Linked DNA regions of Adhaeribacter radiodurans. Each later gene encodes a partner of the first gene's protein in a complex. Links are inferred from orthologs where the notes say so. Each region holds a gene or a part of one and is shown in the gene's direction. Other genes may lie near its edges. The genes, in order: prmC and prfA.

What was found.
Region 2: the proteins of prmC (region 1) and prfA are in contact, whole or in part, in a crystal structure (PDB 2B3T), measured with the Escherichia coli proteins. The link is inferred for Adhaeribacter radiodurans from one-to-one orthologs.

The regions. Positions count from the first base shown.
Region 1 is NZ_CP055153.1:6,543,937-6,554,580, forward strand. What follows is about bases 7,695-10,644. They hold prmC (peptide chain release factor N(5)-glutamine methyltransferase), read left to right. Parts: upstream 7,695-8,711; coding sequence 8,712-9,578; downstream 9,579-10,644. Other genes in these bases: ribD (bifunctional diaminohydroxyphosphoribosylaminopyrimidine deaminase/5-amino-6-(5-phosphoribosylamino)uracil reductase RibD), read right to left, coding at 7,695-8,552; HUW48_RS25870 (acyltransferase), read left to right, coding at 9,715-10,305; HUW48_RS25875 (nucleotide sugar dehydrogenase), read left to right, coding at 10,309-10,644. In the rest of the region: HUW48_RS25820 (response regulator transcription factor), read left to right, coding at 141-818; HUW48_RS25825 (sensor histidine kinase), read left to right, coding at 821-2,083; HUW48_RS25830 (MOSC domain-containing protein), read left to right, coding at 2,212-2,715; HUW48_RS25835 (DUF2911 domain-containing protein), read right to left, coding at 2,837-3,391; HUW48_RS25840 (hypothetical protein), read left to right, coding at 3,927-4,379; HUW48_RS25845 (Gfo/Idh/MocA family protein), read left to right, coding at 4,891-5,913; HUW48_RS25850 (phosphatidylserine decarboxylase family protein), read left to right, coding at 6,260-6,940; HUW48_RS25855 (GAF domain-containing protein), read right to left, coding at 6,977-7,459; more of ribD, read right to left, coding at 7,515-7,694. UniProt on the Escherichia coli protein: Methylates the class 1 translation termination release factors RF1/PrfA and RF2/PrfB on the glutamine residue of the universally conserved GGQ motif, i.e. on 'Gln-235' in RF1 and on 'Gln-252' in RF2.
Region 2 is NZ_CP055153.1:6,115,738-6,133,096, forward strand. Bases 6,751-9,721 are described here. They hold prfA (peptide chain release factor 1), read left to right. Parts: upstream 6,751-7,686; coding sequence 7,687-8,757; downstream 8,758-9,721. Other genes in these bases: HUW48_RS24355 (c-type heme family protein), read right to left, coding at 6,751-7,496; HUW48_RS24365 (hypothetical protein), read left to right, coding at 9,042-9,721. Outside these bases: HUW48_RS24330 (ABC transporter permease), read left to right, coding at 1-459; HUW48_RS24335 (DEAD/DEAH box helicase), read left to right, coding at 787-3,747; HUW48_RS24340 (hypothetical protein), read right to left, coding at 4,144-4,434; 1-hydroxycarotenoid 3,4-desaturase CrtD, read left to right, coding at 4,561-6,039; HUW48_RS24350 (carotenoid biosynthesis protein), read left to right, coding at 6,071-6,721; more of HUW48_RS24355, read right to left, coding at 6,738-6,750; more of HUW48_RS24365, read left to right, coding at 9,722-10,445; HUW48_RS24370 (secondary thiamine-phosphate synthase enzyme YjbQ), read left to right, coding at 10,442-10,864; chrA (chromate efflux transporter), read right to left, coding at 10,880-12,052; HUW48_RS24380 (isopenicillin N synthase family dioxygenase), read right to left, coding at 12,324-13,298; HUW48_RS24385 (superoxide dismutase), read right to left, coding at 13,586-14,215; HUW48_RS24390 (DUF4302 domain-containing protein), read right to left, coding at 14,537-15,871; HUW48_RS24395 (zinc-binding metallopeptidase), read right to left, coding at 15,921-16,805; HUW48_RS24400 (RagB/SusD family nutrient uptake outer membrane protein), read right to left, coding at 16,825-17,359. UniProt on the Escherichia coli protein: Peptide chain release factor 1 directs the termination of translation in response to the peptide chain termination codons UAG and UAA.

The DNA.
Region 1 (10,644 bases):
TGATGTACCTATTCTTTATCTTATTTATAATTGTTATGTTCATCTTTTTCAGCGATTAAGCCTCTTGGGTACGCTTCAATTTTCCTTCAGAATACAAAAGTACTTTTAGGCGGATTTTACCCGGAAAGTGCTTATTCATTATGAAAATACTAATTGTAGAAGATAATCGCGAACTTTCAGAAACCTTGGTACATTATTTAAAACAGGAAGGATACCTCTGCGAAACTGCCTATAATTACCAAACGGCCGAAGAAAAAATAAATATATATGCTTACGATGTAGTGGTGCTGGATATTACCTTGCCCGATGGCAGCGGCTTAGAAATATTAAAACAATTAAAGCAAAAGCGGCCCGACGAAGGCGTATTAATTATTTCGGCCAAGAACGCTTTAGACGATAAACTTACCGGCTTAAATTTAGGGGCCGACGATTACCTTACCAAGCCTTTTCACCTGGCCGAATTAAATGCCCGGATTCAATCGTTGTTGCGGCGGAAACGTTTTAATGGCAGCCATGAGATAACCGTAGGCGATTTGCGTTTAAATACCGCTACGGCGCAAGTATTTATAAAAGATAACGAGATTATACTAACCCGTAAAGAGTACGAATTGCTGTTGTATTTTTTGAGTAATCGAAACCGCATTTTAAACAAAGAAGCTATTGCCGAGCACCTGTGGGGCGATAATATTGATATGGCCGATTCTTTTGATTTTATTTATACGCATATCAAAAACTTACGCAAAAAAATTGCGAGCTACGGTAGCAGCAACAACATAAAATCGGTGTACGGCATGGGTTATAAATTTGTAGTAGAATAAGAATGAGGCTGATTACTAAAACCACGTTGCTGTACCTGTTAATTACGGCAATAGTAATTGCCAGCAGCGGCTTGGTATTATATAACATTACCAATAACTTTGTTCAGAAGCGGATTCGCGATTATTTTACGCATAAGGAAACCCGCCTGACAGGTTATCTTTCTAAACCCCAGGTTGATTTAGATTGGATAAATTCATTTAAATCGCAGCACGTAGAACCTCTTTCTAATTTAAAAACTCCCTTACTTAAGAATTACGACCGCGATACCATTATTTTTAATGATTTAGAAGGTGAAAGACAGCCCTTCCGGGCGCGTACCTTAGATAAAGTGGTAAACGGGCAACGCTACCGCATCTCTATGTACATGGCCTTAAAAGAATCGCGGTTAGTATTGGGCGGAATTATAACGTCGTTATTTTACGTTTTCCTGGCTCTTCTGGCTCTCATGTTATTACTAAATTACTTGTCGTCGCGGTATTTATGGCAACCCTTTAATTATACGCTGGAGCAAATAAAACATTACTCCCTCAATCAAGGCATTGCCTTAGCCGAAGTACCCACCACTACCAAGGAGTTTAAAGAACTAAATAACTTGTTTGCCCAAATGACCAGCCGCATTGAGCACGATTTCCGGAATATGAAAGAGTTTACCGAGAATATTTCGCACGAAATTCAAACTCCGCTGGCTATTATAAAGGCAAAAATAGAAATGCTGCAAAAAACGGAAAAGCTATCCGGCGAACAGGCTAAAACCATTGGTGCCATATACCGGGCTACCTCTCATTTATCTAAGTTAAGCAGAACCTTGGGCTTAATTAGCAAAATTGAAAACCAGGAATTTACTAATCGCGAGGAGCTGGATTTAAAAACTTTTCTGGAACCTTTACTTTTTAACTTTAAAGAGTTGGCCGAATTAAAGCAAGTTAAAATTGATTTTAAGGCCAACGACAATGTTTTTATTACTATTGATCCGTACCTTTTAGATGTGCTACTGAGTAATCTGATAAAGAATGCCTTGAGCCACAACTACGAAAAAGGCGAAATTTTAATTTGCTTGGAGCCGCAGCAACTTACTATTTGCAATACCGGTCCGGTACTTGATTTTGCGGAATGCGAAATTTTTGATCGATTCCGTCGCAACGGCCACAATTCTTCTTCTTTAGGTTTAGGGTTGGCCATTGTTAAAAAAATATGCTACTTAAATAACCTGGATATTTCTTATTCTTACCAGGAGCCGCTTCATTGCTTTACCCTACGGTTTTAATGCAGTTTAATTATTTTCTTCGATTAGGGAGTTTTAGTAAGTATAGGATAAGAAAGTCGCTACTTTGCAACAACTTACTGGTACCTGAAAGGTTGAATGACCCGTTATACCTATAAAAAAGAAAGTATATGCTCTTTTCTAGTTCTGAGGGTTCTACATTAGGTCAGTTAATTCAAACTTTACCGCAGGCAGGTAAACTTACCTGGATTGGTATCCGGCCCGCGCGTTCTGCCCCGTTGCAAACTTTAGCAGTTGTAGAAGCCTTAACCGATCATGGTTTAACCGGCGACCATTACAGTGGCAAACCCGGCAGTAAGCGGCAAGTAACTCTTATACAAGCGGAACATATAACGGCGGTAGCATCTATGCTGCACCGTTCTGAGTTAGAGCCAGGTTTGCTCCGCCGGAATTTAGTAGTGCAAGGCATTAATTTACTGGCTTTAAAAGACCGCCAATTCTGGGTAGGCGAAGTTTTGCTCGAGATGACCGGTTTTTGCCACCCGTGTTCTCGTATGGAAACGAACCTGGGGCCAGGTGGGTACAATGCTATGCGCGGCCACGGAGGAATTACTGCCCGTATTCTGCAAGGCGGCAGTCTGCAATTAGGTGATTTAGTAAGAGTGCAGGTATAAAATATAAGATTGACTTAATTTATAGCTTTTTTGAAATACAAATAAATCAGACTCCCTAAAAAAACAAAGCCTTGGTTTACTAAAACCAAGGCTTTGTTTTTTATTACGAAAGGTCAGTTCCTTAAGCGGATGCGTCGTTGGTTTTAATACGGAAAGAAACCTGGGCATTTTCCCATTTCATAGTAACAGTACCTGTATTTTTACCTTTTGGAGTAACGTCAATTTTCAGGCGCTCGGTTAATTCTTTGGTAGTAGTAGGTTTTACTTTAACGCGTAAAGCATCCTGCGCCTGGTCGTATTTAAAAGCGCCCCATTGTTCGGCAGTTTTATTAAAAATAACAGTCCATTCGGTTTGGTTCGGAATAGTAAATAAGGCGTAGGTACCAGCTTTTAATGGTTGGCCTTCAATGGTTACATCTTTATCAAAAGTAATAGTGGTAGCCTCGTTAGCACCGGTGCGCCATACTTTGCCATAAGGCTCTTTTTCGCCGAATATCTTACGGCCTTTTACCGAAGGAGAACTATAGTTAATGGTAACCTGGGTACTTCCGATTTTACCCGAAGCAGTAGCCGGCGGACTAACCCGTTGAGTTTTATCTTGTTGGGCAAAGGCCAGTGTAGAAATAGTAAAAAATAAACACAGTAACAGGCTTGCTCTAAATTGTTTCAGTAACATAGGTTTTTAGTTGAATGTAGTTTTATAAAATAAGACAAAAAATAACAACTCTCTGACGTACCCAGGTAACGTTATTACTTAACAGATATTGTCAGCGCAATGCAGGAGTTCTATAGCTCAATACTTATAATAGTCTTACCTATTATTTACCAGGCTATTACTATTACATTAATTCTTAAAGCCATTTGAGTTTGTAGCTCTTGTAATACTACTTAAATATAACTAAAACCCCGAATAGTTGGGCTTATATTTTCCTGTTTCCAGACAAAACTTCGTTTTGTAAGTACCAGAGCAGTAAAAAACAGTTGTTGAACACATCTTTATGTTTTAACTAAATTGCATAATTTTTAATGAAGTATACAAATAGCTAAGGTTTATTAACAATATTACTGATATTCTTAATATTCAATAAGTTGCATTGCTGATATATTAAGATAATGTTAAATTTACTGAGAATTTACTAATAAAATTGTAATTTACTTGCGAATGTATCAATAAGTGCTTTACTTTGTTGCATAATTTAAATGAAAACAAAATGAAAAAAGTACTTTACACCGCATTATTGGTAACTGGGTTATCAGTAAGCACCTTTGCCGCAGACGATTACAGATATAATAAAGAAGCTAAAGTTTCTACCAGTGCCCAAGCCCAATTTAACGACTTATATTCCCGGGCTACTAACGTAAGCTGGACAGTAACAGATAAATTTCAAAAAGCTTTCTTTACTCTGGATGGAGTTACCATGACTGCTTTTTACGATTTAAACGGCGATCACATTGCTACCACTCAGCCTGGTAAATTAGAGCAATTATCCGAAACAGCTTTATCCAGAATTTCAAAAGCTTACAAAGGCTACGAAGTGGGCAAAGTAATCGAATATAACAGCACTAGTACCGTGTATTTCGTAGAATTGAGAAAAGGCGAAAGAGAACTTTTAGTACGGGTAACTCCCGATAATTCTGTTTATTTTTTCAAACAGATAAAATAAAAGTATATGCTTGTAGCCCTCGATCCGCTATTAAAAACCTTACCGCATATCTGGTAAGGTTTTTTTATGCCTTTACCTTTCCCAAATTTACTAAATCCTGTTCCGCCTTCTGCGGTTTTTTCCGGAGTTGTACTAGTACACATTAACAGCTAAAATTTAGTTTGGTTATTGGTTTACCTGTATTTTAAGTTTGTATACCGTTATAATTTTGCGGTAAAGTTTAGAGTGTATGCTCTTACATTTCTTGGTATATTTTTTATTCTTCTTTTAATACAACCTTACAGTGCTTATTCCTGATTAGGTGCCCTTCGTGTAACTACCTTTCTTTAAATGCGTTTGTGCTAGCTAAACCAATTTTCTATTTGTTTCAATAGTATTAAACAAGCTTAAAGCTGGGCAAGAACCAGGGCGTTGGTATTTCCTGCGGCCGTAATGCTACGGGTAGCTGCTGTTAAATGGTGCCGATAACAGAGAAATAGCTTAAGCAGTACTTTCAAACTAAAATAAAACTATGGCAGAAAAAAAGTTAGGCTGGGCACTCGTTGGATTAGGTAAGTTTGCTACCGAGCAGTTAATACCAGCATTCCCTAATTGTAAAAAATCAAAGTTGGTGGCTTTGGTGAGTGGTTCGCCGGAGAAAGCCCAGCGGATAGCAGCCGAAAACAACCTAAATCCAAAAAATATTTACAATTATCAAAACTTTGACCTTATTAAAGATAACCCTGAAGTAGATATTATTTACATAGTATTACCCAACAGCCTGCACGCCGAGTACACCATTCGGGCAGCGCAGGCGGGTAAACACGTAATGAGCGAAAAACCCATGGCTACCAGCGTAGCCGATTGTCAGAAAATGATTGATGCCTGCCAAAAAGCCAACAAAAAACTTATGATTGCTTACCGGGCGCAGTACGAACCTTTTAACTTAAAATCTATTGAGTTAATTAAAAGTGGAAAAATTGGCAAATTACGTTTTCTTACTTCCGACCACGGCCGCTTACTAAAACCCGAGCAACCCGAAGATAAATGGCGCGCCGATAAAGAACTGGCTGGTGGCGGCTCTTTAATGGATATTGGTGTTTACAGCTTAAATGCCATGCGGTACTTAACCGGCGAAGAGCCCGTAGAAATATCGGCCATGATGCACAGCGACCCCAATGATCCCCGATTTAAAGAAGTAGAAGAAACAGTAGCTTTTTCGTTACGTTTCCCGAGCGGCGTATTGGCCAATTGCAGTTCCAGTTACGGGTACGATAGCGTAAAACGTTTCCAGGCTTTTGGCTCCAAAGGTACGCTCATTTTAGACCCGGCTACCGATTACTACGAACATAACCTGGAACTGAAACTGGAAGATGGCAAGCACGAGGTGCAAGTGAAAGAAGAAGACCATTTTGCCGCCGAAATAGATCACTTATCCGAATGTGTACTGGAAAATAAAACACCTAAAACGCCCGGCGAAGAAGGTTTGCGCGATGTAAAATACATGATGGCCATTTACGAAGCCGCTAAACAAGGTAAGCCAGTGAAAGTATAGTTTCTTTTAATTTTAAAAGAATTTTAGTCAGTAATTCCTCAATCAGGCTTAAAAATTAATGGTTTTTGATAAGAAGTTTAGCGGTTATACCTTCATAAAATAGGAATAATGGCAGGTTTAAGCGTTTTACCCGCTAAGAGCTACAAAGATTTAACGTACCTGTATCTGTAAATGAGTATTTTATGGCTATCCCTGAAAGGTAAAAGCCGTATACTAATCGCATTAATATGGGGGCACGTTTACCGGAATGGGTTGATAGGTTTTCTTTTTATCCGGAAACGGGTAAACGGGTCAGCATTTATTTTACTATTATTGCAGCTTATATTATTGGTTAAACTCTTCCTACATGAAAATTCACAAAGAAGGACGTAAAATTTTACTTTTTACCTTTCTGGGATTACTTATTGTGAACCTGCTTTTATTTCGGTTAAATGCACCCCACGAAACCTTCAATAAAATTTTCCTGGCGATTTCTGTTATTGCATTTCTGCTTTTGCTGCAGTTTTTCCGGAGCCCTTTCCGTACTTTAATTACTCACGAAGATTTAGTAATTGCACCCGCCGATGGCAAAGTAGTAGTAATTGAGAATGTGCACGAACCGGAATTTTTTAAAGATACCCGCAAGCAGATTTCTATTTTTATGTCGCCGATTAATGTGCACATTACCCGCAACCCGGTATCGGGCATTGTAAAGTATTTTAAATACCATCCCGGCAATTATTTTGTGGCCTGGCACCCAAAATCGAGTACTAAAAACGAACGTACCACGGTAGTGGTAACTTCCGATGCCGGCCCGGATATTTTATTCCGGCAAATTGCCGGCGCCATGGCCCGCCGCATTGTGTGGTACGTAACCGAAGGCGACGAAGTAAACCAGGGCGAAGAATTTGGTTTTATTAAGTTTGGCTCGCGCGTAGATATTTTTGTACCGGTTGATACCGATATAAAAGTAAACCTCGGCGAGAAAACCAAAGGTGGCCAAACCGTTATAGCCCAATTAAAAACTACCGGTTCTTTCTTTGGGTAATTAGCCCTAAAAGTAGCTTTACTTATAATTTATATTTTAAAACCAGGTACTCATTAACTCAGCTAATCGTTCCAGATATACTTTATCCGTTTCGTCGAAATCATTTAATTGGTCGCTGTCTACATCGAGTACCATCACTACTTCGTTGTTTTTAAACACTGGCACTACAATCTCAGATTTAGAATCGGAACTGCAGGCAATGTGGCCCGGAAAAGCCTCCACATCAGGTACCAGCATGGTTTCGCGGCGGGTGTAACAGGCGCCGCAAACGCCTTTGTTAAAAGCAATGCGCGTACAAGCCACCGGCCCCTGAAACGGACCCAATACCAACTCGCGTTCTTTTACCAGGTAAGCGCCCACCCAGAAAAAATTTAACCCAAATTTTAAAGCCGCCATTACATTAGCAAGGTTGGCCACTAAATCGCTTTCCCCGGTTACCAAAGCTTCTATCTGGGGTAATAAAGTTTCGTACTTTTCTGTTTTTGTTAAATTCTGATCAACAACTACACTTTCAGCCATTTTAAGTAATAAGTAATAGGTTACAAGTTATATGTTTCGCGTTCTGCGTAGAACGTTACTGGTATTTTCGGTAAATAAACAGTTCATCGTCCCCGATTGTTGCAGTTTGAGTTAAACCGGTAAGGGGTAGGGATGGGGCTTTCACGCCATTTTCTAATTGTTGAGGGCTCCGCAAAACCCGGATTTCGTCCCAAATATCCGAAGCCAGAAAATGATTTAGTAAAATGGTACCGCCTTCTACCAGCACCGATTGTATGGAACGTTGGTGCAAATCAGGTAGTATTTGTTCTAGTAAATCTACGGCTGGGGTGATCTTAACATACTCCAGGTTGGGGGTGTTTTCGTGGCGTTCGTAATTATAAACGAATGTTGGTTGCTTTTTATCGAATACATGTAGGGTAGGCGGCAAGCGTAAATTTTTATCTATCACAATCCGGATGGGGGCATTGCCCGTCCATTCGCGTACATTTAAGTGTGGATTATCCGATAAAGCCGTACGGGTGCCCACCATAATAGCCTGTTCTTCGGTGCGCCATTTATGTACTAACTTTTTAGCCAATGAACCACTAATAGCCGTTGGTTCTCCGTTAGATTGGGCAATAAAGCCATCGGCCGTTTGGGCCCACTTTAAAACAATATACGGTCGCTTGTGCCGGTGAAAAGTAAAAAAACGCTTGTTTAGTTCTGAACCTTCTTCCTCTAATAAGCCCACATGCACTTCGCAGCCGGCATCTAATAACTTCCGGATGCCTCGGCCCGCCACCAAAGGATTCGGATCGGTATTGCAGATAAAAATGCTTCGCACCCCGTGCTCAATTAAAAAATCGGCGCAGGGAGGCGTTTTCCCGTAATGCGAACAAGGTTCCAGGGTAACATATACCTTACATTGCGGCAGTAAACTTTTATCGGCTAAGCTGTTAATGGCATTTACTTCGGCGTGCGGCCCACCGTATTGTTGGTGACAGCCCTCCCCAATAATTTTACCTTTATACGTTACCACGCAGCCTACCATCGGATTGGGCCGGGTAGTATTATGGCCCAGAGCAGCTAGTTCCAACGCCCGCCGCATGTACAATTCATCTGCAAATCTCATTTCAGAAATTCTTATTTTTGTAAAGTAAGTTGTTAGACACGAATGGAAATAAATATTTTACCTTTATCGGACACTTTACCCGGTAGTTACCCACTTTGAGCTACAACTTAAAACTTGTTAATTAAACTACCCGAACATACACCTTAAAAATTACTTTGTTTGAAAAATTTGCAGGATTTGCTACAACATTTAACCCGGGAACTAACTTTGGTTTACGACCTCACCGAAGCAAATAGTATTGCCTGGTTATTGGTAGAGCACGAGTTAGGCTGGAACCGCACGCAAATAAGCTTACGCAAACAAGAACCTATCCGTCCGGAAATCTGGCAAAAATTTACCCCGTATCTGAAGCGCCTGCAAAACCATGAGCCCTTACAGTATATTACCGGTCGGGCTTACTTTTACGATCTAGAATTGCAGGTAACCCCCGACGTGCTGATTCCGCGCCCGGAAACCGAAGAACTGGTACAACTTATCATTCAGGAAAATAAAAGTTTTGCTAAGCTGCAAATATTGGATGTGGGCACCGGAAGTGGTTGCATTGCTATCGCCTTAAACAAGAATTTACCCCAGGCTACCGTGTACGGGATGGATGTATCGGAACCAGCCTTGGCCGTTGCGCGCCATAATGCTGAACAATATCAACTGCCCATTCATTGGCTACAGCACGATATTTTTAAATCACCCTTACCAGTACCTGCGCAAAGCTTGCAGGTACTGGTAAGTAACCCACCATATGTACTTGAAAGTGAGAAAGATCAGATGCGCCGGAATGTACTAGATTTTGAACCGCACCTAGCCCTTTTTGTGCCCGATACCGATGCGCTTATTTATTACCAACGAATAGCCGAAGTAGCAAAGCAATTATTGCTACCTGCTGGTAAGCTTTATTTTGAAATAAACGAAAAGTATGCGGTTGCTTTAGAAAGAATGTTGCAGGAATATCACTTTCAGAATATCCGGACTCATACTGATTTGTTTGGTAAAGATAGGTTTGTATCGGCGCAGTATTCTGGTGTAAATTGAATAAATAAAAGAATATTAAATCTATTCATTTTTAAATTCTAGTACTTAACTAACAAATATATCGGTAAACAGAACTTTTTTAAGCCCTAAATGCTTAGCTTTGGAACTTATACTTGGTTCGCTTTAAAGCGTAAATATGGATTTTACTCCTGCTTATCTGGCTCACGAAACCGCTGTTATCGATGAAGATTGTGTAATAGGTAAAGATACCCGGATTTGGCATTTTTCTCACATTATGTCGGGTTGTCGGATTGGGGAGCAGTGTACTATCGGGCAGAATGTGGTAATATCACCGGATGTGGTGCTAGGCAATAATGTAAAAGTACAGAACAACGTTTCGGTGTACAGTGGCGTGATTTGCGAAGACGATGTTTTTTTAGGCCCATCGGTGGTCTTTACCAATATCAAAAATCCGCGCAGTGCCATAAGCCGCCGCCATCAGTACCAGAAAACGCTGGTTAAAAAAGGCGCTACCTTAGGTGCCAACAGTACCATATTGTGCGGCATTACCATTGGGGAATATGCTTTTATCGGCGCCGGATCGGTAGTTACCAAATCGGTTTTGCCTTATGCTCTGGTATACGGCAACCCGGCCCGGCAACCCGGCTGGATGAGCGCTTATGGTCATCGACTGCAATTTAACGAGCAAGGTATGGCCACTTGTCCGGAAAGTCAGGAAAAGTATCAGTTACACCAAAACCAAGTTATCAGAATTCCTTTATCTTAGAATATGTACGATAAATTAGTAAAGAAAGAAGCTACTTTGGCGGTAATTGGTTTAGGTTACGTGGGTTTGCCTATTGCCTTAGAGTTTGCCCGAAAAGTAAAAGTAATTGGATTTGATATTCACGCGGGTCGGGTAGAAATGATGCGGAACCACGTGGACCCCAGCGGTGAACTCGAAGCCGAGGATTTTGCCGGTTGTGATATTACGTTTACCCACGAGCTGGATATTTTGCGCGAGGCTACTTTTTTTATTGTGGCCGTTCCCACGCCGATTGATGCCCATGCCTTGCCGGATTTAAAACCGCTTATTGGCGCTTCTACTTCCGTAGGCAAAGTATTG
Region 2 (17,359 bases), 430 kb from region 1 along the record:
AAAAACAGCGACGAACAACACCTGAGTTTATTGCGCGCCGTGAAAGTTGAGAAAATGTTCGTGTTTATCACTTTTGCCTTTATTTTGCTTATCGCCTCGCTTAATATTTTCTTTTCTCTTTCTATGTTAGTAATTGATAAGAAAAAAGATATTGCTATTCTGGCTTCTATTGGCGCTAGTCCGCAGGTAATCCGGAATATATTTTTGGCAGAAGGTGCTATTGTGGCGTTTGTAGGGGCATTTATTGGGTTAGCTTTGGGGCTGCTCGTTTGCTGGATACAAGAAACCTTTGGTTTAATTTCTATGAACATGGCTACGGCCTTAGTAGAAGCTTATCCCGTTAAAATGAAGTTGCAGGATTTCTTACTTACCGGCTTGGCTATATTCATTATTACCCTACTTGTATCTATTCGTCCGGCCCGGGCGGCAGCCGCTACCGAAGTGCGGGATAACATCTAATTTTCTTTTCGCTTTTCTTAAACAGAATAGGTTAAATCTTTTTCCTATTTAATAATTCTTTCCTGGTTTGCCAGAAGCAGAATCTATTTCCTACCTAGTTCCTCAAACCTTTCTGTTCTAACTCCGGTTTAAGTTCCACTTAATAGTATAGTAGCATTTTCAACAAACATTATGCGTGCGATTTAGGCATTATAAAATATTAACTCTAAGTACCTTTTTGTAAAAAATACCATAAGTAATTGTTTGATTCTTTAAAAAATATTTAATCAAATAGTTGTTTTATTAGTAAAGAATACTAATATTCACATTGCATCTTTGCCCTTAACTATGAAAGTATATACTACTCAACCTTTTCAGATAGTCTACTCGTTGTTCGAGCACGAGTATCTGGGTTATTTATTCGAGTCGTTTGTGGTGCAGGTTAATTCAAAAGGTCAATTAACCTTGCAGCACCAAAACGTGGCCGAAAAAAATGCTGCTGAGTTTTCGGCCCGGCTCGACTCCACTGACTTTAAACTAATTAATCTAACCGACCAAATCCAACAAGATGCTATCTTAAAGAAATTCTCAACGAAGAAGCTTTCGGTAGCTGATTTTTTTCTAAAAACGTACGACCCAGAAAAGGGGGATAAAGCAGTACAAGAAGCCATTGATAGCTATGTGCAACACCGCATGGCTAAAATTCTAGAATTACTAGGAGGTAAGCAGGTTTTTATAATGGGAAAAGACGGCGAACCTACCTGGAAGCAAATCTCGGTAGCTCCGCAGAAAGCCAGCATCTTGTTTCACTTCCGGCGCAACGAAGATAATACGCATTATTTCCCGACCATAAAATACCAAAACGAAAAGCTGGAGTTTCAAAATCGGAATGCCACTTTAGTTTGTAACGAACCGGCCTGGCTTTTACTCGACGATGTTCTGTATTCTTTTCAGAAAGAAGTTGATGGTAAAAAATTGCAGCCTTTTTTAAATAAAAAATTTATTGTTATTCCGCGTAAAGTAGAAGAAACGTATTACCAGAAGTTTGTAGCACCGTTGGTTGAATCGTTCGATGTTTATGCCAAAGGTTTTGATATAAAATCAGAAAAATATAACCCGGATCCTTTTCTTACTTTTACTGAAATTACCGATGTAGATGCCACTCCCCAGTTATTCGGCACTCCTACTACCCGGTTAAATGGCAAACTAAATGGTACTAATGGCAATGGAAGCGCCAGCCGTTCAGACAAAATTTTATTTAATCTGAGTTTTAAATACGGGGCGCATACTGTCCATAATAATCAGGAAGCAAAACGTATAAGCGTAAACGTAGAGAAAACGCAGGATTCGTATATTTTCCATCGCCTGATCCGCAACATTGACCACGAGAAAGAATATATCCGGGAACTAACCAACCGGGCGCTCGAAGTGAAGAACGGGAAAGCCGTGCTGGAAAAAGCCAATGCTTTCTCCTGGTTAAATAACCACGTGCAGGAACTCGAACGCATCGGCTTTACGATTAAACAAACTAATGCTTCGGCAAAAAATTACTTTATCGGGGAAGTAAGCGTAAGCGTAGGCATCCGCGAAAATGCCGATTGGTTTGATATTTACGGGGTGGTAAAGTTTGGGGAGTTTGAAGTACCGTTTATTAAACTAAAGAATCATATTCTCACCAAAAATAACGAATACCAGTTACCCAACGGTCAAATTGCGATAATTCCAGAAGAGTGGTTTACCCAGTACATTGAATTATTTGCTTTTTCGGAAGGCGAAGGGGAGTTAAAGCTGCGCAAGCATCATTTAACCTTAGTAAACGAATTGCAGAACGGGAATCTGGCAGTAGTAACCATGACCCGCAAGCTCGAAAAACTGCGGGAATTTGAAACCATTGAAGATAAACCATTACCGCAAGGTTTTAAAGGCCAACTGCGCCCTTACCAGAAAGCGGGCTACAACTGGCTGCATTTTATTAAAGATTATAAGTTCGGCGGCTGCCTGGCCGATGATATGGGTTTAGGTAAAACGATCCAGACTTTAGCCATGCTGCAGCACCAGAAAGAAAGCGGAGCGCAGAGTGCTTCGTTGTTGGTAATGCCCACTTCGCTAATTTATAACTGGCTGCACGAAGCGCAAAAATTCACCCCTGGTTTACGGGTTTTAAACTACACCGGCACCTACCGCGAGAAAACCGTATCGCAGTTTAAGCATTACGATTTGATTTTGACTTCGTACGGTATTGTGCGCCTGGATGCTGAACTGCTGCAAAATTATTATTTCGATTTTATTATTCTCGACGAATCACAGGCCATTAAAAATCCTGGTTCCAATACTTCATTGGCAGTACGTGGCTTAAAATCAAAACATCGGTTAATCTTAACCGGTACGCCCGTAGAGAACAGCACGATGGATTTATGGTCGCAAATGTCGTTTATCAATCCGGGTTTATTAGGTAATCAAACTTTCTTTAAAAACGAGTTTTTACGACCGATTGAAAAAGAAAAGAATGAGGAAAAAACTAAAAAACTACACGCGCTCATTAAACCGTTTATTTTGCGGCGGCATAAATCGCAGGTAGCTACGGAACTGCCCGAGAAAATTGAGAATACAACTTATTGCAAAATGACCGAAGAGCAAGAGCACGCTTACGAAGAAACGAAGTCGTTTTACCGCAATAAAATTTTAAAAAATATTGAAGAAAGTGGCAGCGTAAATACTCAATTTATGCTCTTACAAGGCTTGATGAAATTACGCCAGATTGCCAACCACCCGCGTATGGCCGACGAAAACTACGAAGGAGATTCGGGTAAAATGAAAGAAGTAATTCGGATGACGCGCAGCGTAGTTGCTGAAGGACACAAGGTTTTAATCTTTAGTCAATTTGTGAAGCATTTAGACATTGTGCGGGCCTCGCTTAATGAAAAACAAATTCCGTTTACTTACTTAGATGGCAACACCAAAGACCGTCACAAACAGGTAGAACGTTTCCAGACGGATGAAAATATTCGGGTATTTTTAATATCGCTGAAAGCCGGTGGCGTGGGGTTAAATTTAACGGCCGCCGATTACGTGTTTATTCTCGACCCGTGGTGGAATCCGGCCATTGAAGCTCAGGCCGTTGATCGGGCACACCGCATTGGCCAGCAGAACAAGGTATTTACTTATAAATTTATTACAAAGAATACCGTGGAAGAAAAAATACTGGCCCTGCAAAATAAGAAAATCCAATTGGTAACCGACCTTATTTCTACTGACGAAACTATTATCAAGAGTTTGACTAAAGACGATATTGAGAGTTTACTGGCGTAGCAAAATTTAAAACTAAACATGGTTAAACCCGATAGTTTTCAAACGCTATCGGGTTTATTTTTATTAAAATGCTGTTATAATAGATATTTTACTAGTCCTAATTGTAGGCTTAACAAATCAATTTAGTAAGTAGATTCGCCAATCGGGAGATCCATGTCATTAAGTTAAGCCAATCAGAAGAAAAAAATCCTCTTTCGAGCGCCAATCTATGGTACGGAAGTTACTTCCGTGCCTCTCTTTTGATTAATGGCCTATAATTAAAGGTAGATTCGGGCGGAAGTCCTTAACTTAATGACATGGATCGGGAGATTGGCTATTCAGTTATGGGTGCAGTCCGCTTATCCGCATCCTAAGCATAACTATGGGTTTAATTATATCTTTTGCGCACCTTGCTTGTTAACTTTGAAGTAATTCGATAGTAATACTTTCCCATTCTTGTTCCAGCGAAACGCTAGGCATTTTACGTCCAGCGCGTTGGTACCAGTAATTCGCGTTCCATTGGTCGCCTTCTTTGCGGTGCAAATACGCATGAATCCAGCAATATGCAGGAGTATTCTTTTCCTGGGCTATTTCGTGCGATTGGTGCCAGTCGCCTTTGCCATCGTACCACAAAGCTTGTAATTCCGGGCTAAGATCAGCGGGTGGGGTAGATTTAGTAAGCGTAGCTTTAAATTCAGTGAAGGTCATAGGAGAAACAGCTTAGTTTATTGGAGCAATTTATTTGGAATATTGGGATGTAAAATAAAAATCAATGAAAACATTTCGGATAACTGCCAGTTAAATGTGCGGAGTGAAGCTATTTGCAAGTAAAAAATGAAAAAAGCCATTGTTATTGGGGCGGGAATAGGTGGTATTGCAGCAGCCATTCGGTTAGCGGTAAAAGGTTATGCCGTTAACGTGCTGGAGGCAAATAACAGTTTTGGCGGCAAAATGACCCAGTTTACGCTTAATGGCTATCGTTTCGATAAAGGTCCTTCGTTGTTTACTATGCCCCAATTAGTAGATGAGCTTTTTACTTTGGCTGGCCGTAATTCATCAGATTATTTTCGTTACCAACGGTTAGACGTTATTACCCAATACTTTTTTGCAGATGGAACACGCTTAACAGCTTATCAGGAACCAGCGAAGTTTGCCGCCGAAGTAGAACAGAAGCTAAAGATTTCGCGGGAAAAAGTAGAAAAATATTTAATTAAAAGCCGCCGTATTTACGAAGCTACCGCCCCTACTTTTCTGCATAAATCGCTGCATCAAGTACAAACGTACTTGAGCGGCGACGTACTCAAAACCATTCCGGTTTTACCAGAACTGGGCTTAACTACCACCATGCACGCGGCTAACACTAAGGAATTTAAGGATAAGCGCTTTGTACAACTTCTCGACCGTTTTGCTACTTACAATGGTTCCGACCCGTATCAAGCTCCGGCTACGCTAAATCTAATTCCGCACCTGGAGCACAACCTGGGAGCATTCTATCCTGAAGGAGGTATTTATGCGATTGCCCAAAGCTTGGTTAAACTGGCCGAAGAACTCGGAGTACATTTCCTTTACAACGAAAGAGCAGAAGAAATACTTACGGAAAATAACAAAACAACAGGTGTACGTACGGTTAAACAAACATTAATACCGGCCGAAATTGTGGTGAGTAACATGGATGTGGTGCCCACTTACCGGAAATTATTACCGCAACTAACCGCTCCCGAGAAAACATTACAACAACCGCGATCCAGTTCAGCCTTAATATTTTACTGGGGAATTAACCGGGAGTTTAAGGAATTGCACCTCCATAATATATTTTTCAGTAAGGATTATAAGATTGAATTCGAGCATATTTTCCAGCGAAAAACCATTAGCCCCGACCCAACAGTATATGTAAATATTACTTCTAAGCTTTCGCCGGAAGATGCTCCGGAAGCCAGCGAGAACTGGTTTGTAATGGTAAATGTGCCGCATAACAGCGGTCAGGATTGGGCTGATTTAGTAAAAGTTACACGTGAAACAGTTATCAGCAAGCTAAGCAAAGCACTACAAACGGATGTAAACGCTTACATTACCTGCGAGCAAGTTTGGGACCCGATAGGCATTGAAGCAGACACTTCTTCGTTTGCGGGAGCTTTATATGGTAGCAGCTCTAATAATCGATTAGCTGCCTTTCTGCGGCACCCAAATTTTACAAGTAAAGTAAAAGGATTATATTTTTGCGGCGGCAGTGTACATCCCGGAGGTGGTATTCCATTATGTTTACTTTCCGCTAAAATTGTTGGTGATTTGGTACCATCTCCGAGTGATAAATAATTTATAAAGTAAAATTTTAAAACCGAAAGATTTGAACCCGTACTTGCCTGTTAAAAGAAAAGAACTACTAGCCATATTTGTATTAGTTATTTTTTATGCCGTGGGCTTTTATGGTTTAGTTTTTAGTAATTACCAAGCACTTTTTTTAAGCTTAGTCCCTTTTAATCTGCTACTTACAAACCTTATTTTATTCTTTTTTCACCAAGATTTTTCCCGTCCGTTTTGGTTGTTTGCCTTTATTGTTTTTAGCGTAGGATTTCTGGCAGAAGTGATAGGTATTCATACGGCCTTACTCTTCGGGCATTATACTTACGGAGCGGCCTTAGGCTGGCAACTTTTTAAAGTACCTTTAATTATTGGACTAAACTGGCTAATGCTGGTTTATACTGCAGGTCATACAGTAAATTATTTAGGGCGGTTTACGTGGTGGATAAAAGCTGTTCTGGGAGCAGCTCTAATGGTAGCTTTAGATTACTTCATCGAACCGGTTGCGGTACATCTGGATTTTTGGTCGTGGCAAGCAAATGTAATCCCTCTTTCTAATTTTGTGGGTTGGTTTCTGGTGGCGTTAGTACTGCAAATTTACTTTCAGCAAGCAGCTTTTCGAAAAACTAATTCTTTAGCGCCTTTTGTTTTTCTTTTGCAGTTCTTGTTTTTTGGCGCCCTTTCCTGGGTAATTTAATTCAGCATTTACTTTATTATTTACTTTTTGTCGAATCAGGTTTACTAAATAGCGATTGTCCGCGCCGGGACTTTTTACGTTTCTGGGTAATACTATCTAAAATACCTTGCGTTTTAAACCGAACATACCACATTCCGGCCCATTCGCCAGACTGATAGCCGGTACGGGGTGTTGCAAAATTTTCTGGTAAAGCTTTCTGAGTTTCTAGATTTACTAATTTTTCCGGCTGCCCGTGGCATTGTAAGCAAAGTGGATCTGTCATTCGGATAGGTTTGGTATAAAGTAATTCTGTGGCACCCACCCGGCTTATCTGGGGTTCTAAAACCTGTTTTTGATTATTAAGTGCCGTATATTGTTGCAGTTGTTCCTGCAAGAGCAAGCTAGCCGGATCAGTAGCTGAATTTGGCCAAACTTTACCGGTTCGCCCCACATCTGCCAGGTACTTCTTTGCTATTTCTTGTACTTCAGGATACTTCTCTAATTTATGGTAATCTAAGGCAGCTTTAAAGTTACCGGAATCTAAGGTTGTTTTTAAATGGGTAAGCATGTTTTGCTCTGCGGTACGAATAAGGCTATCACCTACCCGGCGGGTTTCCTGTAATATCATAGAGCCCGTAATGCGTTTCACTAGGTGGCGTTCCATCTCATCGGCTATTTCTTTGCCGTTAGACAGCTTTTTAGGTTCGCAACTGCTGTTAGCAAGTAAAGCAAAAATGGCTAGAACTATCCAAACAACTGGCAATAGTAGCTTATTCAAAAAAGAACGAATCTGCATAAAAAAGAGTTTTATAAGAATAAAACGTACTGGTGGGTAATGGCGTTTTACTACCTGCAAATATCAGTGTTAGGTAAAAAAGAAACAAAGAGAAGTGGCGCATTGATCCAGCGAGCAATTTACCTGTTTCGGCAACTACCAACCAGTAACTTTTTATTATCTTTGCGTTTTAAAACAGATACTTACAGTTATGTTAGATAAGTTAGAGGCTATTAAAGAACGTTTCGACGAAGTAAATCAGCTTTTACAACAACCCGAAAGCATGAGCGACATGAAAAAATATAAGTCGCTTAATAAAGAATACAAAGACCTTGAAAAAATTGTAATTGAGTATAAAAAATACCAAAATTTACTCGGCAACATTGACAATGCCAAGCAGGTAATTGCTACTGAAAAAGACGAGGAATTCCGGGAAATGGCCAAAGAAGAACTCGATGAACTGTACCCGCAGTTAGAAGAGTTGGAAGAAGTGATTAAAAACTTGCTTATTCCTAAAGATCCAGACGATAGTAAAAATATTATTATTGAGATCCGGGCTGGCGCTGGTGGCGATGAGGCTTCTATTTTTGCCGGCGATTTACACCGCATGTATTCCCGCCTGGCAGAAAAGCAAGGCTGGCGCATGGAGCTGATTGATGCCCAGGAAGGTACTTCTGGTGGTTACAAAGAGATTATCAGTAGTATTTCCGGCGAAGATGTTTATGGTAAAATGAAGTTCGAATCGGGCGTGCACCGGGTACAACGCGTACCAGCCACCGAAACACAAGGTCGTATTCACACTTCGGTAGCCAGCGTGGTAGTATTGCCCGAAGTAGAAGAATTTGACATTGAACTGGATATGAACGAAATCCGGAAAGACTTATTCTGTGCTTCCGGGCCAGGTGGTCAGTCGGTAAATACTACTTACTCGGCAGTTCGTTTAACCCACTTACCTACCGGTATTATGGCTCAGTGCCAGGACCAGAAATCGCAGATTAAGAATTACGAAAAAGCTCTGAAAGTATTGCGTTCCCGGATTTACGAAGTAGAACTGGCTAAAAAGAACGAAGAAATGGGTGCTCAGCGTAAAAGCATGGTAGGTGGCGGCGACCGCTCCGATAAAATCCGGACTTATAATTACCCACAAGGCCGTGTTACCGATCACCGCATTGGTTATACCGTTTATAACTTGCCCAGCGTAATGGACGGCCAGATCGATGATTTTATTGAAGAGTTACGTATTGCCGAAAATGCTGAACGCTTGAAAGAAGGTGTGGCGTAAGGATTCAATAGTTACAAGTTGCAGGTTATAGGTTGCAAGTTGATTTTTATAGAGAAGAACAGAGTAGCGGGTGTCAAGAACTCGCTACATTTGTTTTAAGGCATAGGTAGATTATATTTTATAATAAGTACTACCCAGCAATTGTAAATTATTAGTAGAAAAGCTTTCCTGATTTAATGCTATTGATTAAACGGTTGCGACTTCATAAAGCCAAAAGTAGCTTTCCACTTAAAAATGGAAGTAAATTACTTTTCCAAGGACTGTTGCGTTGCTGCCTATTCTGCTTGTTTATTTACGGATTAGGTTCTTGCGAACCCAAAGAAGAAATTGTTACCACCGATAGTAAAGCTCAACTGGAGTTTTCAACGGATTCATTAAAGTTTAATACCGTTTTTGTAAATACTGCTAGTGCCAGCAGGGCAGTTTGGGTGTATAATCGCCGTTCTAATGCAATAAAAATAACTGAAATTAAACTGGAACAGGCTAATCCTGCTTACCAATTAATTGTAGATGGTCAGGAAACTACCCAAGCCAATAATGTTTTACTGCGCGGTAAAGACAGCTTGCTTGTGATAGTAAAAGTTACGATTCCGGCTACTCAAGATACAGCTGCTTTTATCCAGACGGATGCGCTTTCGTTTTTGGTTAATTCAAATCAGCAGCGGGTAGTTTTAGTAAGTTACGGGCAAAATGCCTACTTCCATTCCAAAACCGAGATAACGACTAACACAACCTGGAAAGCCGACAAACCGCACGTAGTATATGGCTCGGTAAGTGTGGCGGCTGGGGGTAAGCTAATTATTGAACCTGGATCTAAAATTTATTTTCACAAGGATGCTGCCTTAATTGTAAAAGGAAGCTTAGAAGTTAAGGGTACAGTCAACAAACGTGTCTTGTTTACCGGCGACCGGCGCGAACGATTATACGCGGCAGTGCCCGGGCAATGGCTGGGAATTAAGTTTGAAGCTACTAGTACTTATAACTACATTCAGTTTGCCGATATTAAAAATGCTACTTTTGGGCTTTGGGCAGCTAATCCGGATCAGGACGAAACGGATTATGATTTAAAAATAGAACAATCCATAATTCAGAATATGTTCGAAACGGGTATTTTAAGCCACGGGGCAGATGTACAAGTTACGAACACTCTAATTACGAATTGCGGACAAAGTGCTGTATTGGGTTTAGGTGGAGGCAATTACAACTTTACGTATTGTACTTTAGCTAATTATACCGTTGGTTTTCGGCCTGGGAGTGTTACTTTGTTATTAACAGACCAATTAAAGGTAGCTGATCGACCTAATCAGGAATACCGCGTTCAATTACTAATGCAGAATTCGATAGTTTGGGCAGGTAAGCACAACTCGTTAATCGCTCAAGATCAAATTCAATTGAAAAATGAAGCTGGAACGACGCCGCAGTTACAAATTAATCATTCGGTTGTACAAACAAAAAGTTACCAGGACCATCCGGCTTTTGCCTGTTGTGATAATTTACTAAATGTAGACCCACTGTTTAAAGCACCTATTGAAAGCGCGGAATCTAACTTGCTCGATTTTCGGCTCGATAGTTTATCACCGGTTAGTAACACGGCAGTAGCTACACCAGCAATATTAAAAGATTTAGTAGATAAAAATCGTCATTTAACTACACCCGACCCGGGTGCTTACGAACGCCTGAACCCATGAAATGGTACCAGAAAAGTATTCGCTTGCCTGCTCTTAAACGCGGCTATCATTTAATTACCGATTTGCTTACTGCCGAATTGCCGGAACTGGAAGAAATTAAAATTGGCTTAGCCCATATTTTTATTCAGCATACTTCCGCGAGTTTAACCATTAACGAAAATGCCGATTTTACGGTAAGGCAGGATTTTGAAAGTCATTTAAATAAAATGGTACCTGAAAATGCCTCCTATTACCGGCACACGCTAGAAGGACCCGACGATATGCCGGCACACATTAAAGCTTCGCTAATGGGTAGTTCAGTAACTGTGCCGATTACTAATGGAACCTTTAATTTAGGTACCTGGCAAGGCATTTACCTCGGCGAACACCGCAATCAGGCTACCCGTCGCTGGCTAGTAATTACACTTCAGGGGGAGTAAGCAAAATTTACTTTTTTAAAAAAGAAGGCCGGTTAATAAACCAGTTAAAATAATATAGGGCGGCGGAACTTTAGTCCAGAGCAGAATACAGAAAGTTACTACAACAATGGCCACATTTGCCAGATTCGATTCAATAGGGTGATACAATAAAATAGCAGCAGCAGCTACCATGCCGGAGCTTACCGCATTTATTCCTTCTAAAGAAGCTTTAATAACGCGGTACTTTCTTAATTCGCCCCAAAACCGGATTACAAAAAATATCAGGAAGGTACCTGGCAGAAAAATGCCTACTGTACCAATAAAGGCTCCTAACAGTTCTCCGCCAATACCGTAATCGCGCATGGCTAAAGCTCCCAGGTAAGTACAAAAAGCAAAAACCGGCCCGGGGAGCGCCTGCACAATCGCAAACCCCGATAGAAATTCTTCGGAAGTTAAATACTGCTTAAATTCTACAAACTGTGAATACATAAGTGGAATCAGTACCTGTCCCCCACCGAAAATTAAGCTGCCGTTGCGGTAGAAATTTTCAAAAAGTTTAAAGCCGCGTAGTTGCGTTGCTCCACCCAATACTGCTGCTGCAATAAATACTGCCGTATATAAAATAAAATTACTCCAATTAATTCTTATGTTTTTGTCTGGTTCAATGGGTTGCGCTTTGTAACGCAGGGCAGTAACGGCACCTCCTAATACCAGTAAGATAGGATACACCCAAGGCATATTAAAAAAGTAAGAAATATTAGCCGAAATCACCATCATGCCAATACCTGTTTTGGTATTAACCACTTTGGAGCTGATACGGTAAGCCGCAAATGATACAAAGCCTACGGCCATGGGCTGAATAAAACGCGTAAATCTAAGCGAAATTTCGTTGGCTTGCAGGTACGACATGGCTAACCCCGCCAGAGTCATAATTATAGTAGCGGGCGCAATCCAGATGAGCAAAGTAAGGTAAGCTAAATTGGGCCCTCCTAATCGAAAGCCAATAGCCGTAATAGTTTGGGTAGAAGTGGGTCCTGGTAAAATCTGGCACAATGCATTTAGCTCAATTAGCTCGCTCTCGGTAAGATACCGACGTTTTTCTACCAGCAACTTAAACATCATGGAGATATGCGCCTGAGGCCCACCAAAGGCAGCTAGCGCCAACCAAAGTACATCTTTCAGGAAAATGTAATTTCTGGGGCTTAAGATTTTCTGACCTTTGGACCATGGCTTAGAGTCCACTAATTTAGGGTCCGTTAATAATCCATGGTCCAAAGTCTCCAGTTTTTATAATTGATAATTATTAGTTCATATTCTACAGTTGATAAACCGTAGTTCGTGGTCGATAAATTTAGTAAAATATTTAAAAGCGTAGCCTACGTAGGCTACCTGATTTGTTACTACCTGTACGTTTTTACTATTTCGTTTCTTTCTATGAGGATGATTTTCGTAGCCTGTAGACTATGGACCATGAATAACTCTACTTCTTCAGTAAGCCTAGTTCAATCAAACGCTCCGTTAAGAATTCGCCGGCGGTGGTATCGGGATAAGCCTTCGGGTTTTCGGTGTCAATACAACCTTCCAGGCAAGTTAGATCCATTTCGGTACGAGGATGCATAAAAAACGGAATAGAATACCGGGAAGTGTGCATAAGCTCGCGGGGCGGATTTACTACCCGGTGAATGGTAGATTTTAATTTGTTATTCGTATGCCGCGATAACATATCGCCTACGTTTACTACAATTTGCTCGGGCAAGGCCGTTATTGGAATCCATTTGCCATCACGCCGTAATACCTGCAAGCCATCAGCGCTAGCTCCCATCAATAAAGTAATTAAATTTATATCACCGTGCTCTGCGGCTCTTACAGCATCAGTTGGTACGCTATCCGGATCTTCAATCGGGAAGTAATGAATAGCCCTTAAAATACTGTTGCCGTGGTAAACTTTTGCGTCAAAATAATCTTCGTTGAGGCCCAAATAAAGAGCAATGGCACGTAGCATATGCGTACCAGCCTGTTCTAAGGCCCGGTAAGCCGCCAAAGTCATTTCTTTAAATTCGGGCACTTCGTTGGGCCAGATATTGGCCGGGTAGCTTTCGGCTTTTAACTCTTCTTGCGGCAAGTCCTGGCCTACGTGGTAAAATTCTTTTAAATCGCCGGTATTACGGCCTTTTGCGTGTTCTTTTCCTTTACCAACGTAGCCACGCTGCCCCGCTAAAGTTGGATTTTCGTATTTTTGTTTTACTTCGTCGGGGAGGCTGAAGAATTTTTTAACTGCATTGTATAATTGGCCGGATAGCTCATCACTTAAGCCGTGGTTGCGGATTGCCACAAAGCCAATACTTTGAAATGCCTCCCCTAAATCCTGTACAAATTTATGTTTACGCTCCGCATTCCCGGAAGTAAAATCAGCTAAATCTAACGACGGGATTTTATCAACTAATTTCTCGGTTATAGTATCCATATAGTAGTAATGTAAAAGATAAAAGTTTAAAAAACTGGTCTGATTTGTCCTGCTTTACTTGCCGGATAACAGCCTGTCAACCTTATGCAAAAGTACGCAATAAAACTCTTTCGGTAAACGCTGTTGGTAAATCTACTTTACTGGCTCCAGGCGTTTTGCCGCGTTCCCGGCAGCTTATTTTTAAAATTTGGCGTTTCTATAGGACTTTAAAACAAAATAGCTTTAAGTAAGGATAGTTTTACATCCCTACTAAAAGCTATTTTGTTATTTTAAATAAATTATTTCTGAAGCGCGGCTAAGTAATTTTTCTCGGCTCCTGCCCAGTTTACAATATTCCAGAAAGCGGCAATGTATTCGGGCCGACGGTTTTGGTACTTAAGGTAATAAGCGTGTTCCCACACATCTAAACCAATAATGGGCTTGCCTTTCTTTTCGGCTACGTCCATTAAAGGATTATCCTGGTTAGGAGTAGAAGTAACCGCCAGTTTGCCTGCCGGATCCACAATTAGCCAGGCCCAACCCGAACCGAAGCGGGTAGTAGCCGCTTGGTTAAACGTTTCTTTAAGCTTGTCTAACCCACCTAAATCGCTGTCAATAGCGGCGGCTAATTTACCGGTAGGTTTGCCCCCTTGCGCCGATAAAATATTCCAGAAAAAAGTATGGTTCCAGTGTCCTCCTCCGTTGTTACGCACGGCTACCGGATGCTTGCTAATATCTTTCAGGATGTCTTCCAGTTTCATGCTGGCTAATGCGGTACCGGTTACGGCTTTGTTTAAGTTCGTTACATAAGCCTGGTGGTGCTTGGTATAATGAATTTCCATGGTTTGCTTATCGATATGCGGCTCCAGCGCATTAAACTCGTAAGGCAATTTAGGAAGCGTAAAGGTATCGGCTACGGGCTCCGCCATAATTTTTAATGGCTTAACCAGCCCGGCTAACCCAAGCAGGGCCGCCGATTTAAGAAAAGTTCTTTTATCCATAACAGGTTAATTTATAAGTTGATTAGAGAAAAAACGATTTAACACAGGCAAAAGTATAAACTTTAACGGGAGGTTACTTTACTTAAACATAGGTATTCGCAGAAAAAGTACGTTTATTATAACTTTTAAACTACCCTGATTACGTACTTACCCGGTTCAGGTTAATATTTTAAAAGTAAGACAAAAGAAGATTTATATTAAAATATAGAAGGTCTTATAATTAAATATAAGACCTTCTTGTTATTGCTGCTACTGTAAAGTTTCTAAAGAACCGGTAAAATAAAAATCCGGGTTTTCTATGCTCTTCATCTGGCCCAAGGGTCCTTCGGTTGGGTCTCGGAAATAATCTAAAACAAAACTTTCGGTGTTTAAATGATTTAAAATAGGGCTCATATCCTCTGCTATTACCTGCCCGTTGCCATTAGGAGTTTGTGCCGTAAATTTATATACCCCATCAGCAGTTTGGGTATAAGTATAAGGATAAACGGCATAAAATTGTGCGCTACCCTGATATATTACTACATATAATTGCATAGATCTACTTTGAGGATTAAATAAAAACAACATGTAATCTAATCGTAAATTATAATTACCGTTTAGCAAAGTGGTTGCAATTTGTTGTTGCTTACTGGTAAAATCCGGCGACCAGCCTGGTAAGGGCTGAGGTGGTACTGCTACGGTGTTAAACGTAACCCCAATAAAATTATACAACGGAATAATAGCCGTTGGCGAGGACTGCACTACTACCCGGTTACCATTAACTTCGGCGTAATATACTTGCTGCGCGCTGTCCCAGAGCAACTCCGAAATAGTGATGCCATTAAGTACCAATGGCGGCTCAAATAATAATCCACGGGGCGTGTAGGTAAACGAAGTAGAAATAATTTGCACCGTACCATTCTGCAGGGCTACTAATGAAAAAGTTCTGTTGGCAGCGTTAATATCTACCTGTAGTTTCGTGCCACTGGCACTTGGCAAAAAAAGAAAAGGATTGGCTTTGGAGTAAGCAGCAGTTTCGTCGATTATAGTTTTGAGTTTTCCTGCTGTATAAGCATCAAACTCCTCTTGGGTAGCCTGAACTAAAACCATTTTGCTTTGTTGCAGATTACCGGTTAATCGAACAACATTGGTAGTAACAGAATCAATAGTAAATTCAAAATCCGAATACATACCTTGGCCCTCATCGCCTTCTTGCCCCGATAAATTGAATAATACAGCAGGATCAGGATCGGCCAAGAGATGCAGCGGCGAGTAGGTATCGAAAATTAATGCGGGTTGCTGCATGGCTTTTAAACGGTAAGAACTTTCGGTAGGCGTACCTGCCGAACTGGAACTTACATCCGCTGACATACTTACCCGATCGTTCTCGTTAAATTTCAGGAAAAAGTTATATCTCCGGTTTTGGCCCGTTATCAAAGTCGCCTTCCAACCGTAGGGTGCCCCAGTAAGTTGGACTTTGTAATCGGCGAGAGCTTTGACCAGACGCTCATCGGGGCGTTGGCCAGGCGCTGGATCGTTATCGTCTTTCTGGCAGGCCGAGAGCAGGGTAAGTAAAACCAAACTCAGGAAATATATTTTTTTCATGTAGATGTTGCGGTAACAGCAGATAGCGCGAAGCATTATAGCTGAATGATTATAAGGAATTGATAGCCGTTTGGGCACTTGTTTGTAAAGTGTAAAAGTCAATATTCCAGGCTTCTTTAAAATAACGAACAATTATTTGCTCTTTCTGGCGTAAAGCCGCTTGCGCCCTAGTATTAGAAATGGTTTTAGTTGGATCAGATGGGTCAGGCATCTTAATATTGTTAATGATGGCGTCAAAGTTTGTCCGTCCTTCAATCATCATAATAGCTATCATCTCTACAAAATCATCGTCAGGTATATTACGAGCGTACTCAGTAATAAATCCTCTTGATCGGGCATCTGCCAGCGGGTAATCAAACCAATTGGCAGTATAAATGGGAGTGATGCTCTTAAATTCCGGCGGATACTGGATAGTTTGGTGCAAAATATGGCCAAACTCGTGGTGAATTATTCGTAGCGTGAGCTTTAATTGGGCTTTATTAGCTTTATCAAAGCTGTTAATCTGGTACAACACAATTTTGCGGCCACCTTCAGCGGTACCTAATGTAATAGTTCCATCAGTATTATACTCGGGGCTACCTACCAGCACAAATTGTTTAGGAGATAAACGCTTTATAAAGTTAGGGCCAGCTACTTGCTCGTAAGGTGCAATCCAGGTTTTCTTGATGGTTTCCAGCGCCGGAATAATTTTATCTTCTTGCGGGGGAACTAAAGTTTTATCCAGGGCGAGCTCGTAACGGTCGAAGCGATATTTTACTTCAATATTGTAGGGTGTTACAAAATTCTCAAGCAGCCAATTATCCAGAGGACCTTTGGTCCAGGTTTCTCCGCCTAAATCCGTTAATACGGTATCCGGGTCATCCTCTTCGGAGCAAGCTGATAAAAAGCTAAGCGCAAAAAACAGGAGGAATAATTTAAAATATTTTTTTTCCATGATATAATATCTATATTCTTTATCGAGGATTGCGTTCTATGCCGGCTAGCGTAACTTCCTGGGGTAACTGGAGTAACCGGTGGGGATCTTCGGGACCCAATTGAATTACTTGACCATCAACTGTATAGTGCGTTACCGGAATTTTATGCCGCAATAGGTCGAACCAGCGCATTCCTTGCTGCACAAACTCAGCCGCTTTAAAATCTAAAATGGTATAGAGCATACCTAACCTTACGTTAGAACCAGTGCCATAATAATTCGCAATCTTAGTATTGCTGATGTTGTGGGTAGTACGATTATAGTCGGCAATGCGGGCGCTGGCGTACAAATTTAAGTCGGTGCGGGTAGCTTCTATATTACCAAGTGCCAGATTAGCTTCGGCGCGGTTAAACAAAACTTCTTCGGCGGTAAATAACGGGAAAATGGTGTAAGGAACACCGGTGGTAGCATTTAAATCTGTGCGAACAAAATGCTCCCGGAATTTAAGAATGAGCCAATTATCAGCTCTTTGCGTGTACAAAGGATATACCCAAGTGTCGCCGGTTACATTAGGT